One region of the Geodermatophilus sp. SYSU D01176 genome, then DNA from elsewhere that is predicted to be linked to it. Evidence: riboswitches for the same ligand, from Rfam matches in the RefSeq annotation. Region 1 holds a riboswitch; the other holds the start of a gene.
The links. A riboswitch is a leader RNA that binds a small molecule or an ion and turns the genes downstream of it on or off. The one in region 1 is predicted to bind cyclic di-AMP.
Positions count from the first base shown of each region.

Region 1 (4,775 bases):
CCGTCGCACTCGGTGGCGAAGCACTTCTACACGTGGGTGCCCGAGGGCGAGGTCTCCCCCGACCGGGAGATGACCGTCATCGTCCAGCGGATGAAGCCGGGCAGCGAGGAGGACATCGCCCGGGTGTTCGCCGAGTCCGACGCGGGTGGGCTGCCGACGGAGACCGGCGTCACCGGCCGCTGGCTGTACTCGATGGAGGACGTGTTCGTGCACCTCCTCGAGCAGGACCGGGTCAAGGCCGCGGCCGTGCGGGAGAACCACGAGTCGATGCGGCCGGCCTTCGCGAAGGTCATGGCGGACCTCGCCCCCTACGTCAGCCCGTACCGCCCGGAGACCTGGCAGAGCCCGCGCGACTCGGTGGCCCGGGTGTTCCACCGCTGGGTGGCTCCGGACTGGCAGCCCGAGGCCGGGCAGTGAGCCTGCGGGGGTTCTCGGCGCTCGTCTTCCTGGTGGACGACGTGGCCGCGGCCACGGACTGGTACACCGAGCTGCTGGGCCAGGCGCCCGTCTTCACCCGGCCCGGGCCGGACGGGCGCGTCGTCTACGCCAAGTTCGTCATCGGCGACCACCAGGGCGAGCTGGCCCTCGCAGACAGCAGCCGGGCCCCCGCGGGCAGGGCCGCCGGCCCGGCCGGCGCGATCGTGCACTGGCGCGTCGACGACCTGGCGGCCACCCTCACGCGCCTGAAGGCAATGGGGGCGACGGAGTACACGCCGCCCACGCCCCACGGGCCGTTCGTCACCGCGGTCGTCGTCGACCCCTTCGGCAACCTGCTCGGCCTGCAGGGGGTCGCGGCCACGCCGCACTACACCGGTGACTACATAGCCGTCACCACGGCGAACTGACGGCTGACGGTGGCCGGCCCGGGTGCGTCCCGGGCCGGCCACCGTCCTGCCCGGACCGTTTCCTCCGTTCCTCCAGCCTGCGATCGCCGCCGCCGGGACGACGACCGGGATGGACGGGTGCGCAGCGCGAAGACACACCTCGCCGGGGAACGCAGCGACGGACCGGACGTGCGACGCGCTCGCTCACCCGGCTGAGCCCGGCGAGCGCGGTGAGGCTGGACCGGGTCGCCAGGTCCGAGCTCCTCCTCCACGCCCCGCAGCAACCGCGACAGCGAGCCCCTGGCCGGCACCGGTGGTCGCACAGGGTGAGCTGACGAGCGCGCGTCCTGGCGTGTCGGCGGCCTGTCACAGGGGTGCCGGCGCCGAACCGGGCCCTGCGATTGTCACGGAACGGTCACGGCCCTACGTTTCCCTGCGTCCGGCCGGTCGGCACCTCCCCACCCGGGGAACCCGCGCCGGATGCCGCCGAGTCGCGCACCCTGTGGGGGCGCGAGCCGGGGACCCACCTGTACCACCGGGGTGAGTCCCGCTCCCGGACGCCGTCCGGGGGCGGGTAGGGCCCTCCCAGCCCGAACCCGTCAGCTCACCCGGTAGGCGGCCAGGGGAGAACGGAGTTCCATCGCGCCGGGGCCTCTCGAGCCCCGCGCCCGCAGGCCTGGAGCTGTCGCGCTCCCGCCTGCCTTCCTGTCAGGACCAGCCACCGCACGGCACCCCTGCAGCCGGACCGAGCCCGTCGTCCGGCCGGTGCCGCGCGCCCGGCTGCCGACCCTGCACGTCCAGGCCTCGTGCCGCAGCTCGTCCCGCACCGGCGCCGCCGGCCATCGGCGCGCGCCCTCCCGCAGCTCGCACCCCGGAGGAACTGTCCTCATGCACGCACGCACCCGCCGCACCCTGCACCTGCTGACCGCCACGGGCGCCATGACGCTCACGCTCACCTTCGCCGGGCAGTCGCTCGCCCAGGCCGACGAGCCGGGACGGGACGGCGACCGGTCGTCGTCCTGGGACGGCTCCCGGTGGGACGGCGACCGCAGGCGGGACGACGCCGCGGCACCCGCTCCCGCACCCGCTCCCGCACCGGCCCCCGCGCCCGCACCGGCACCGGCACCGGCGCCCACCGGCACCGGGGAGCAGGCCTACAAGGACTACGCGGCGGGCCGGGTCGGGGACGGCCAGTTCGACTGCCTCGACGCGCTGTGGGAGGCGGAGAGCGGGTGGAACCCGGCCGCGCAGAACCCGACGAGCACGGCGTACGGCATCGCCCAGTTCCTGAACGGGACCTGGGCGGGCACCGGCATCGCGAAGACGTCGGACCCGTTCCGGCAGATCGACGCGGGCCTGGTCTACATCGAGCAGCGCTACGGCAGCCCCTGCGCCGCCTGGAGCTTCCACCAGGCCAACAACTGGTACTGATCCTCGGGCTCTGCGGGCGTTCCTCGTGCTCTGCGGCCGCAACAACGCCGGCACAGCGCGAGGAACGCCCGCAACGGCCCCGTCCCGGGGCCCGCCCTGAGCTTGCGAAGGGTGGGGAGCGGGGCCCTCTCTCAGGCGGCGACGGACTCCATCGCCTCCGCGGTGAGCTCGACCGACCGCAGCCGACCTTCCACGCCCGGGAACTGGTGGGCGACGATCAGCTCGTCGGCGTCGGCCGCGCGCGCGAAGCCGGTCAGGTACTCGCGCACCTCGGCCGGGGTGCCGACGGCGGTGTGGGTCAGCATCGTGTCGACGTGCAGGCCGGCGCCGCCGTCGAGCAGCAGCTGCGCCTCGTCGTCCGACAGCTTCCGGCCGCGGCCGAACAGGCCGACGGCCAGCCGCCGGCGGGCCGCGGCGAACGCCTCCTCCGCGGCGGCGCGGCTGTCGGCGGCCACGGCGTTGACCCCGGCGATCACGTAGGGCCGCTCCAGCTGCGCCGACGGCTGGAACTCCCTCCGGTAGGCCTCCACCGCGGGCTCGAGCATCGCCGGCGCGAAGTGCGAGGCGAAGGCGTACGGCAGGCCCAGCGCGGCGGCGAGCGTCGCGCCGAACATCGACGAACCCAGGATGTAGAGGGGGACGTCCGAGCCCTTCCCGGGGACGGCGTCGACGCCGGGCACGCGGGTCTCGCCGGTCAGGTAGCCCTGCAGCTCGAGCACGTCCTGCGGGAAGCGGTCGGCCGAGCGCGGGTCGCGGCGCAGCGCGTACATCGTGTTCTGGTCCGAGCCCGGCGCGCGGCCCAGCCCCAGGTCGATCCGGCCCGGGTACACCGCGTCCAGGGTGCCGAACTGCTCGGCGATGGTCAGCGGCGAGTGGTTGGGCAGCATGACGCCGCCGGCGCCCAGCCGGATGGACGACGTGTGCGCGCCGACGTGCGCGATGAGCACGCTGGTCGCCGAGGAGGCGATCGTCGGCATGTTGTGGTGCTCGGCGTACCAGACCCGGCGGTACCCGGACTGCTCCGCCCGCTGGGCCAGCGCGACGCTCGCCGCGATGCTCTCGCCCGGCGTCTGGCCCGTCGAGATCGGCGCCAGGTCGAGGACGGACAACGGGATGCTCATGTGCTCTCGGACCTCTCAGCTGGTGTTGTCCTGCGCAACCACCGTCGTCCCGCCGTCCTTCCCCCAACGGGTGAGGGCGCTCCAGCTCACGTCCTGGACGGCCGATGACCGTGCAGGACGAGAGGAGGCAGCCCATGCGCAGGAAGCGTTCGGCCGCCGACCAGCAGATCGCCGACCTGCTGGTGACCGCCAAGGAGTCGCTGGACCTCAGCGTCGCCTTCCTCAGTCGTCTCGACGGCACGACGCAGCACCTGGAGGTCGTGGAGACCTCGGTGCCGGTGCTGGTGCAGGAGGGCGCCAAGGTGCGCCAGGACGCCTCGTTCTGCCAGGCGATCCTCGACGGGAAGCTGCCCGCCGTCATCCCCGACGTGAAGCGGTTCCCGCTGGCGATGTCCCTGCCCTCGGCGCGCATCCCGCGCATCCGCAGCTACGTCTCCACGCCGGTGCACCTGTCCGACGGCACCCTCTACGGCACGTTCTGCGCCTTCGGCTTCCGGTCGGACAAGGAGCTCGGCAAGCGCGACGAGGCGCTGATGAAGGTGCTCGCCTCCGCGGCCGCCGTCATCGTCGAGCCCGAGGTCCGCGAACGCGGGCGGCGCACCGAGATCGAGGGCCGGCTCCAGCCGGTCGTCGCCGGCGGCGGGCCCGTCGTCCTGCTGCAGCCGATCGTCGACCTCGCCACGGGCACCCGCGTCGGCGCCGAGGCGCTGTCCCGCTTCCCGGCCGACTGGAACCGCACCCCCGACGTCGTCTTCGCCGAGGCGCACAGCGTCGGCCTGGGCGACGTCCTCGAGCTGCAGGCCCTGGCCCGGGCCGCCGAGCACCTCGACCGGGTCTGCGGGTACGTGGCGATGAACGTCTCCCCCGCCGCTGTGCTCGCCCCGGAGTGCGCCGAGCTGCTGGGCCGGATACCGCTGGACCGCGTCGTCCTGGAGCTGACCGAACACGACGCGGTGGAGGACTACGACCGGCTGTCCGCCGTCCTGGCGCCGTTCCGCGCCGCCGGGCTGCGGCTGGCGATCGACGACGTCGGCGCCGGCTTCTCCTCGCTGCGGCACATCGTGGTCACCGCCCCCGACGTCATCAAGCTCGACCGCAGCATCGCCAGCGGCGTGGCCACCGACCGCGTGCTGTCCACGCTGGTCGGCTCGCTGGTCACCTTCGCGCACGGCTCCGGCGCCCGCGTGGTCGCCGAGGGCGTGGAGACGGCGGACGACGCGGCCGCGCTGCGGGCGCTGGGCGTCGACTCCGGCCAGGGCTGGCACTTCGGCCGGCCGGGCCCGCCCGAGGCGCTCGCCGTCCCGCTGCCCCGGACACCGGCCGAGGGGCTCGCGCTCAGCCGCTGACGGCGTCCTCGTACTCGGGTCCCATCGCGCCGGTCTCGACCTCGCCGCCCCGG
Region 1 covers NZ_JBJGYN010000036.1:42,253-47,027, forward strand. Annotated here, with positions in the region: gene ACI78Z_RS17805 (TcmI family type II polyketide cyclase) at 1-417, shown strand, start outside; gene ACI78Z_RS17810 (VOC family protein) at 414-845, shown strand; cyclic di-AMP (ydaO/yuaA leader) riboswitch at 1,299-1,457, shown strand; gene ACI78Z_RS17815 (aggregation-promoting factor C-terminal-like domain-containing protein) at 1,713-2,255, shown strand; gene ACI78Z_RS17820 (LLM class flavin-dependent oxidoreductase) at 2,387-3,376, opposite strand; gene ACI78Z_RS17825 (EAL domain-containing protein) at 3,511-4,722, shown strand; gene ACI78Z_RS17830 (dihydrofolate reductase family protein) at 4,712-4,775, opposite strand, start outside.

Region 2 (4,775 bases), on a different contig from region 1:
CGCCGCGGACATGCGGGACCTCGCGACCCTCATCGCCCGGATCCGCGCCGCGCTCGCCACCGTCTGAGGTGGGGGGGGGGGGGGGGGGGGGGGGGGGGGGGGGGGGCGCCCCGGGGGGGGGGGGGGCCCCCCCCCCCCCCCCCCCCCCCCCCGCCACCGGCAGGAGACGCCCGTGCCCCTCTACGAGTTCCGCTGTCCGCAGTGCGGCCCGTTCGACCTGCGCCGCGACATGGCTGACGTCGCCGACGCCGCCGTCTGCCCCTCCTGCGACCGGCCGGCCCAGCGGGTCTACACCGTCTCGGGCGGCCGGCCGTGGAGCGGGCCCCTGCGCGACGCCGGGAAGGCCGACCGCGCGCGCGTCGAGCGGGCGCGCAGCGGCGAACCGGTGGTCACCGGCCCGCCGTCCGGGCGCCGGCTCTCGCGGCGGGGCGGCCACCACCACTGAGGACGGCCGAGGGCCGCCCCCGCGGTGCGGGGACGGCCCTCGGCGGCCCTCCTGCACGGTCCCGCCGCCAGTGTGGTGAGGTGCTGGAACGGCCTCCTTCAGGGGCCCGCGCCGAGCGTGCGAGGCGCGGGGGAAGGGTGGTCCTTCTAGTACCAGCCCTTGGCCTGCGAGTGCGCCCAGGCGTCGCAGGGGGTGCCGTAGCGGTTCTCGATGTAGATCAGGCCGGCGTCGATCTGCCGGTAGCCGTCCGACGTCTTGGCGATGCCGGTGCTGGCCCAGGTCGAGTTCAGGAACTGCGGGATGCCGTAGGCGGTGCTGGTGGGGTTCTGCGCGTTGGGGTTCCAGCCGCTCTCCTTGCCCCACAGCTTCTCCAGGCAGCTGAACTGCTCGGCGCTGCCGACCTTGCTCATCGCGTAGTCCTTGAAGGAACCGCGCGGCGCCGGGGACGACGAGCCGCTGCTGGCCGCGGGGGCCGGGGCAGCGGCGGAGGAGGCGGCGGCCTGCTCGGCGGCCGCGCGGGCGGCGGCCTCGGCGGCGGCCTGCTCGGCGGCCGCGCGCTCCGCGGCCTCGCGGGCGGCCTGCTCGGCGGCGGCCTGCTCGGCGGCCTGGCGGTCCAGCTCGGCCTGCTCGGCGGCGGCCTGGACCTGCGCGGCCTGGGCCTCGGCGGCCTCGCGCTGGCTGCGGGAGGCGGCGAGGTCCTGCAGCGGGGCCAGCTCGGGGGCGCCCGGGGCGGCGAGCGGCGCCTCGGCGGTGATGCCCAGCTGCTCGGCGACGCTCACGGAGGCGGGGACCGTCTCGGTCTCGGCCTCGGCGGCGGGCTGGTTGCCGACGACGGTGCTGACGACGATCGCGCCGGCCGCGGCGGTGGCCAGCAGGATCGCCGGACGCCGGCCGCGGGCGGGCAGCCCCAGGCGGCGGGCGGGGCGGTTGGTGGCGGGATCGGTGGTGGCCGGGACGGCCGGGAACTGCTGGGTGTCCATCAGGTGGGGGTGCTCCGTGGCGAGAGGGCGCGCGGGATGGACCCCCCTGGCGGAGGGCAGCCCGGTGCGGCGCGGTCTACGGGGGGTGCCGGCGGATCAGGAAGAGCCGGCGGGCGCGGTCGGGTGCCGGGTCAGCTGGCCGGGGAGGAGGCGCGAGGCGCGCGTGGCCGGGCGGACCGGCGAGCCGCGAGGGCCCGGGGGCGGGGCATGCGGAGTGCTCCGTTCTTCCGTGAGCCGCCTACCGAGTTAGCTGACGGGTTCGGGCGGGAAGCAGCCCTACCGGCCCGCGAGAAGGACTCGCGGGCGGGATTCACCCCAGTACTGCGGTGGGTCCCCGGCTCGCGCCCGCTGGCGGCGGACACGACTCGGCGGCGCCCGGTCAGGCTCCCCGAACGGGGACGAGACGACCGACCGGACGTCAGCCACCGTAGGCGTCGTTACCGTCCCGTGACAATGCCGCGAACCACATCCGAAACGTGAGTGACGTCGCACTCCGGCACCCGCCGCCCCTCTCGGGTGAGCCGGACGTGGGGAATACCGGCCGGCCGGATACGTTGCACCGGCCGGTAGTTGCACTCTCAATCACACGGAGACCGACATGCAGTTCGGCGTCTTCTCGGTCAGCGACATCACGACCGATCCCACCGACGGCCGCACGCCCAGCGAGGCGGAGCGGGTCCAGGCGATCGTCACCATCGCGAAGAAGGCCGAGGAGGTCGGGCTCGACGTCTTCGCCCTGGGCGAGCACCACAACCCGCCGTTCTTCTCCTCCTCGCCGACGACCACGCTGGCCTACATCGCCGCGCAGGCCACGCGGCTGCAGCTGTCGACGGCGACCACGCTGATCACCACCAACGACCCGGTGAAGATCGCCGAGGACTACGCGATGCTGCAGCACCTGGCCGGCGGCCGGGTCGACCTGATGATGGGCCGCGGCAACACCGGCCCGGTGTACCCGTGGTTCGGGCAGGACATCCGCAACGGCATCCCGCTGGCGGTGGAGAACTACGCGCTGCTGCGCCGGCTGTGGGACGAGGAGGTCGTCGACTGGTCCGGGCAGTTCCGCACGCCGCTGCAGGGCTTCACCTCGACCCCGCGGCCGCTGGACGGCGTCCCGCCGTTCGTGTGGCACGGCTCGATCCGCTCCCCGCAGATCGCCGAGCAGGCCGCCTACTACGGCGACGGCTTCTTCCACAACCACATCTTCTGGCCGAAGGAGCACACGGCCCGGATGGTGCAGTTCTACCGCCGCCGCTTCGAGCACCACGGCCACGGGGCCGCCGACCAGGCGATCGTCGGGCTGGGTGGGCAGGTGTTCATGCGGAAGAACTCGCAGGACGCGGTGGACGAGTTCCGGCCGTACTTCGACAACGCGCCGGTCTACGGCCACGGCCCCTCGCTGGAGGACTTCTCCCGCGAGACGCCGCTGACCGTAGGCTCCCCGCAGCAGGTCATCGAGCGCACGCTCGGCTTCCGCGAGTACGTCGGCGACTACCAGCGGCAGCTGTTCCTCATCGACCACGCCGGCCTGCCGCTGAAGACCGTGCTCGAGCAGCTGGACATGCTCGGCGAGGAGGTCGTGCCGGTGCTGCGCCGCGAGTTCGCCGCGCTCAAGCCCGCGCACGTGCCCGACGCCCCGACCCACGCCTCGCGCGTGGCCGCCCGTGCCGCCGTCACCACCCCGGAGGAGGTCTCGGCATGACCACCCGCACCCTCGCCGTCGTCAGCGGGGGGCTGTCGACGCCGTCGTCGACCCGGCTGCTGGCCGACCGGCTCACCACCGCGACCGTCGCCGCCCTGCGCGAGCGGGGGGACGACGCGACCGTGGAGGTCGTCGAGCTGCGCACGCACGCCCGCGACCTGGCCGACCACCTGGTCACCGGGTTCGCCGACGAGTCGCTGCGCGCCGCGATCGACACCGTCACAGGCGCCGACGGGCTGATCGCGGTGACGCCGGTGTTCTCGGCGTCCTACAGCGGGCTGTTCAAGACGTTCTTCGACGTCCTGGACAGGGACTCGCTCACCGGGACGCCGGTGCTGCTCGGCGCCACCGCCGGCACCGCCCGGCACTCGCTGGTGATCGAGCACGCCATGCGGCCGCTGTTCGCCTACCTGCGCGCCGTCCCGGCGCCGACCGGCGTCTTCGCCGCGTCGGAGGACTGGGCCGGTGCCGGTGGGGTGGACGCCGAGCTGGCCCGCCGGATCGACCGCGCGGCCGGTGAGCTGGCCGACCTGGTCGCCGGCCGACCGTCCGCGAAGCGTCCGCTGGACCCGTTCGCCGACGTGCCCTCCTTCGAGGAGCTGCTCCGCGGCGCGTGAGCCGGTCCCCTGGCGGCGGTTTCCGCGGGAACCGCCGCCAGGGCGTCACCGGACGGCGTCCTCCGAGGGGACGGCGGACCCGCCCTGCGGGGCCTCGGCCGTCATGATCCGGACGATCTCCGCCCGGTCGTCGGGTGAGGGCAGCCCCCACCCCGGCTGGTAGCCGTAGACCTCCCCCAGCGGTGTCGACGCCGTGCGCCCGGTGAGCACCTCGACCGAGGAGGAGTCGATCAGGCCCGGGTGCTCGACGCCGCAGGCCTCGGCGACCTTGACCAGGTCGCGGCGCAGCGTCCCGATGTAGTTCGCCGCCCGCACCGACTTCAGCTGCGGGTCCAGACCGTGCGCCAGCCAGGGGTTCTGCGTGGCGACGCCGGTGGGGCAGGTGTCGGTGTGGCACTTCTGGGCCTGGATGCAGCCGATCGCCAGCATCGCCTCGCGGCCGATGTTCACCATGTCGCAGCCGAGCGCGAAGGCCACGATCGCGTTGTCGGGCAGGCCGAGCTTCCCGGCACCGACGAAGGTGACCTGCTCGTGCAGCCCCGCGCGGGCGAACACCGCGTGGACCCGGGCGAAGCCGAGCTGGAACGGCAGGGACACCGAGTCGGTGAAGATCAGCGGTGCCGCGCCGGTGCCGCCCTCGCCGCCGTCGACCGTCACGAAGTCCACGCCGCGGCCGGTGGTCGCCATCAGGTCGGTGAGCTCGTGCCAGAAGGTCATGTCGCCGACGGCGGACTTGATGCCGACCGGCAGCCCGGTCTCGGCGGCGAGCAGCTCCACCCAGTCGAGCAGGCTGTCGGTGTCGGAGAACTCCGCGTGCCGCGACGGGCTGATGCAGTCCACGCCCTCCGGCACGCCGCGGGCGGCCGCGATCTCGGCCGACACCTTCGCGCCCGGCAGGACGCCGCCCAGGCTGGGCTTGGCGCCCTGGCTGAGCTTGACCTCCAGGGCGCGCACGGGCGCCCCGGCCACCAGGTCCTTGAGCCGCTGGAGGTCGAAGCGGCCCTGCTCGTCCCGGCAGCCGAAGTAGGCGG
Region 2 covers NZ_JBJGYN010000005.1:105,231-110,005, forward strand. Annotated here, with positions in the region: gene ACI78Z_RS05195 (endonuclease domain-containing protein) at 1-67, shown strand, start outside; gene ACI78Z_RS05200 (FmdB family zinc ribbon protein) at 173-445, shown strand; gene ACI78Z_RS05205 (aggregation-promoting factor C-terminal-like domain-containing protein) at 592-1,425, opposite strand; cyclic di-AMP (ydaO/yuaA leader) riboswitch at 1,646-1,792, opposite strand; gene ACI78Z_RS05210 (LLM class flavin-dependent oxidoreductase) at 2,024-3,127, shown strand; gene ACI78Z_RS05215 (FMN reductase) at 3,124-3,744, shown strand; gene ACI78Z_RS05220 (FMN-binding glutamate synthase family protein) at 3,790-4,775, opposite strand, start outside.
Region 2: it holds a riboswitch for cyclic di-AMP, as region 1 does, so the genes downstream of both, ACI78Z_RS05205 (aggregation-promoting factor C-terminal-like domain-containing protein) here and ACI78Z_RS17815 (aggregation-promoting factor C-terminal-like domain-containing protein) in region 1, are expected to answer to the same signal.